DNA from 2 places in the Afipia dichlorophenoxyacetatis genome. Region 2 is predicted to be linked to the other one. Evidence: predicted binding sites of a transcription regulator. Region 2 holds the regulator's gene; the other holds the start of a gene.
What was found. Region 2 encodes LexA, which represses DNA repair genes until DNA is damaged. Its sites were predicted from a motif close to TGTTCNNNNTGTGTTCNG; they were not measured.

Region 1 (2,204 bases), 1.1 Mb from region 2:
GTGGATGTCCGCTCGGTCCAGAGATTCTTGGTGAAGCGCTCTTTCGCGAGTCCAATAACGGCATTCGCCGCCGACAAGACAGGCTGCGTCGAACGGTAGTTGCGGTCGAGGGTGATGATGTCGGCGCGCGGCGTGAAATGATCCGGGAAGTCGAGAATGTTGCGTACGGTGGCCGCGCGGAAGGAATAGATCGATTGCGCGTCGTCGCCGACCACGGTGAGACCGCGGCCGCCGGGCTTCAAGGCCAGCAGGATGGACGACTGCAGCCGGTTGGTGTCCTGATATTCGTCCACCATCACATGATCGAAGCGGCCGCCGATGTCCTCCGCAAGCGCCGGATCGGAGACCATCTGGCACCAGTAGAGCAGCAGATCGTCGTAATCGAGCACGTTCTGCTTTTGCTTCGCCTCCACATAGGCGGCGAACAGTTCCTTCAGTTCGTTCGCCCAGCCCGAGCACCACGGAAAGAACTGCCCGAGCACTTGCTCGATCGGAAGCTCGGCGTTGACGCAACGCGAATAGATCGACAGGCATGTACCCTTGGTGGGGAAGCGGCTCTCGGTCTTGGAGAACCCGCGCTCATGCCGGATCAGGTTCATCAGGTCGGCGGAGTCCTCGCGGTCGTGAATCGTGAACGACGGATCCAGCCCGATCTGGTCGGAATAGTCGCGCAGCAGCCGCGCGCCGATGCCGTGAAACGTACCGGCCCAGTTCAGCGCGTCGGTCATCACGTTCGCCTTATCGCCCAGCACCTTGCGCGCGATACGCTCGACCCGCTTGGTCATTTCGCCCGCCGCGCGGCGCGAGAATGTCATCAGCAAGATGCGGCGCGGATCGGCGCCGTTGATAATGAGATGCGCGACGCGATGCGCCAGCGTGTTGGTTTTTCCGGACCCCGCACCGGCGATCACCAGCAACGGTGGTCCGACTGTGCCAGCGGTTCCAACGCCGTGTTCGACCGCGCGCCGCTGCTCCGGATTCAACGTCTCCAGATATGAAACTTCAGCCGCTGCCAACACCGAATCATCCCCTGCCTGAGGGGGAAGAGTCCACGATTTGTTCTGCAAGCGCAACGAAGCGAAGGGTGTGGACCGGCTTCGCGTACGGACCTCAATACTTAGGTATTGACCTAAGTATTATTCGAAGCTACCAACACGCAACGACACGGCGAGGGGACAGCAACTCCCGGCGCCGGTTCATCAAACGCACGGAGCAATTCATGACTCCACAAGCAGGCAGCTCCGCGCCCCAGGGCAAGGTCTCGCCCGCGGTCGTCGATAGCGTCTTTCGCGCGCTGGCCGATGCCACGCGGCGCGATGTGCTGACGAGGCTCAGCGTCCGCCCGGCGTCGGTGAGTGATCTCGCGGCGACGTATGACATGGCGCTGCCGTCCTTCATGGAGCACCTCAAGGTGCTGGAGGGCAGCGGGCTTGTGCGGTCGCATAAAGAGGGACGCGTCCGCACCTACGAATTCGTGCCCAGGCAATTGAGGCTCGCGGAAGACTGGCTCACGCGGCAGCGCATGTTGTGGGAGCAACGCCTCGATCAACTCGACAACTATCTGATGCAAATGAAACAGGAGACAGAGAAGTGACTTCATCCATGATCAAGATCGATCCGAACCTCGACCTCGTGCTCGAACGCGACATCGATGTGCCCGTTGAACTCGTCTGGAAAGCCTGGACGTCGCCGGAACATCTGAGCCAGTGGTTCGCGCCGAAGCCGTGGATCATCACTGCCTGCGATCTCGATCTGCGCCCCGGCGGCACGATCAACTTCACCATGCGCTCCCCTGAGGGGGAGGAATATCCCAATACGCAATGCTATCTTGAAGTCGTCCCGTTCGAACGTATCGTCGTCACCGATACGCTGCTCGGCGGTTATCGTCCGTCGGCCAATCCGTTTTTCACCGCTGTCATCGAAATGACGCGGAACGGCAATGGCACGCGCTACAGGGCCATCGCCATTCACGGCAACGACGAAGCGCGCAAGAAGCATGAAGAGATGGGCTTCCACGGCGGCTGGGGCACCGTGCTGACGCAGATGGTGGACTACATCAAGACGGGCGCGATGCATTCCTGACCATAAGAGCCGGTGGTGATTGATGAGCCCACGCCTGGTCAGGGCGTGGGCTTTTCGGTTGCTGGTCGTCCCCCAAGACATAGCCGCCGGTAGACGCTGGCTCACGATTGTGGTGAGTAGTT
Region 2 (2,204 bases):
GCGTATGGCGGACGCCTATCGCCGCAATCACTTCTGGGTCACGGTTGTCGGGCAAACCATTCCTGCGGTACGTGTCTATCTGTCGATCCCAGCAGGCGTGATCAATCTTGCGATCACGCACTTCACCATCGCCATTCTGATCGGCAGCCTTGCCTGGAGCGGGCCGCTGTTGATCGCGGGCTACGTCCTGCAAGGACAAGGCTCCGATGTTGCGGCCTCCTCGGCATTTCTATTGATGACAGCTCTCGTTGTTCTGGAGTTCCTTGTCCTTTTCATTTGGCGCGTGTTCCGCACAACAAGGAATACTTCAGCATCCGCGTAAGCGACTCGCGTATAGACGCGTGAACCGGCGGGCCGCGAATCTCCCGGTGTCCTGCGGGCGATTCTGCCCATCACTGCCGCCAAAGGCGGTTCAGCACCTCCACAATGTCCCTTGTAAGATGGGTTCTTTACTTCGTTGACCTAAAATTAACGATTGCAGAACACATATGGAACATATAGTGTTCGTTCATGATTTGTTTCGAGTGACTCGCTTGAAATGAAGAACAACGAGCCACTCCGATCACGGGATATTTGGGGAGCATTCAGATGCTGACGCGCAAACAGTATGAGCTTTTGCGGTTCATCAATGAGCGGCTGAAAGAGGCCGGGGTTCCTCCCTCCTTCGACGAAATGAAGGATGCGCTGGATCTGCGTTCCAAGTCGGGCATCCATCGCCTGATCACGGCGCTGGAAGAGCGAGGCTTCATCCGGCGCCTCGCCAATCGCGCCCGCGCCATTGAAGTCATCAAGCTTCCTGAACTGGGCGCCAATGGCGGCGGCGGCGCACGACGCGGCTTCACGCCCAGCGTCATCGAGGGCAACCTCGGCAAGGTCCGCACCAGCACCCCATCGAGCGGCGAAGACGACACGAACTTTCCGGTGGCTGTGCCCGTCATGGGCCGTATCGCAGCAGGTACGCCCATTGAGGCGCTACAGACCCGCAGCCATACCATCAGCGTTCCGCCCGACATGCTTGGCACCGGCGAACACTATGCGCTGGAAGTTCGCGGAGACTCCATGGTGGAAGCAGGCATTCTCGACGGCGACACCGTGCTCATCCAACGCAACGAAAGCGCGGATACCGGTGACATCGTCGTGGCGCTGATCGATGAAGAAGAAGCCACGCTCAAGCGGTTCCGGCGCCGTGGCGCGTCGATCGCGCTGGAGCCAGCGAATGCGGCCTACGAGGTGCGCATCCTTCCGCCGAACCGAGTGCGCATCCAGGGCAAGCTGATCGGGCTTTACCGGAAATACTGAGCTGGATGGCGTCAGTCGTCCGGCCGCAGATCACTCTCGGCCGGAGTGGCGTCGACAGACGTAGGCCGTCCTGATGTTGGCCTTGAAGGGGCTTGAGTGTCTGATTCAACCTCTGGCACCGCAGGCGACCACGGGCGATCTGTGCCGCGCGGTTTTGCAGCAGTGATGCTGAAACCGTTTTGCGTTCTTTGGAGCGCAAGCGGTCCCTGCCGTTGCAGAATGTTCCGATCGAGCACCAGCGCCTTGCAGTCCTGCGGCGCCTGCCGCGTGGTCACAATGACGGCCGCCCGCGCACAATCATCTGCGAAAGCCTCCGGTGACTTAGTCAGAGCAACAAAGGCACCCTCACCCGTTTGAACGACGCAACCGGCTTCGTCGCACGACACGCCCTCCGCGGTCGAGGACTCGCCTGCGGTTCGCGCGTCGGCATCCGCCGTCAGCCACTCGCGGACGAGGAAGGCATCCTTGCGGGTTTGCATGAGATGGAGCTGTCCATCTTTGCCACGAACACCGACAGTATGACCATCGTTCGAGACAAGGATATCCGGCCGCGGCGCCATCACAGCACTGACGGACGCGAGTACCACAAGTGCTGCTCCAGCCCAGCGCAAGGGCGACCGCAGCAATCCCATCATGATGATGCCGGCGCTCATGACCAGCAACGGTCCGGTCCCGAATGCCGCCATGCGGCCGATGGCACCGGGAAGTGCGGCCACCCACTGCGACACGGTAATCATCCAGCCGATGCCAAAGTCCATGAGCCGCCAGAACACGCCGTCAAACCCGAATGGCATGGCGATCAGGCCAAGCAATCCGGCAGGCATGACCAATGCCGACACCACGGGCATCGCTGCGAGATTTGCCAGCACGCCATAGGGCGTGATGCGGTGAAAATGGAATGCCGC

Region 1: a site for LexA is predicted at 1,047-1,064, ahead of ACZ5C3_RS09385 (ATP-dependent helicase). Genes of this name have one in related genera too.

Annotation. Positions count from the first base shown of each region.
Region 1 is NZ_AP029250.1:2,027,375-2,029,578, forward strand. Features, by position in the region: gene ACZ5C3_RS09385 (ATP-dependent helicase) at 1-1,016, opposite strand, end outside; gene ACZ5C3_RS09390 (ArsR/SmtB family transcription factor) at 1,220-1,594, shown strand; gene ACZ5C3_RS09395 (SRPBCC family protein) at 1,603-2,082, shown strand.
Region 2 is NZ_AP029250.1:3,149,086-3,151,289, reverse strand. Features, by position in the region: gene ACZ5C3_RS14835 (DedA family protein) at 1-322, shown strand, start outside; gene lexA (transcriptional repressor LexA) at 589-1,299, shown strand; gene ACZ5C3_RS14825 (ComEC/Rec2 family competence protein) at 1,311-2,204, opposite strand, start outside.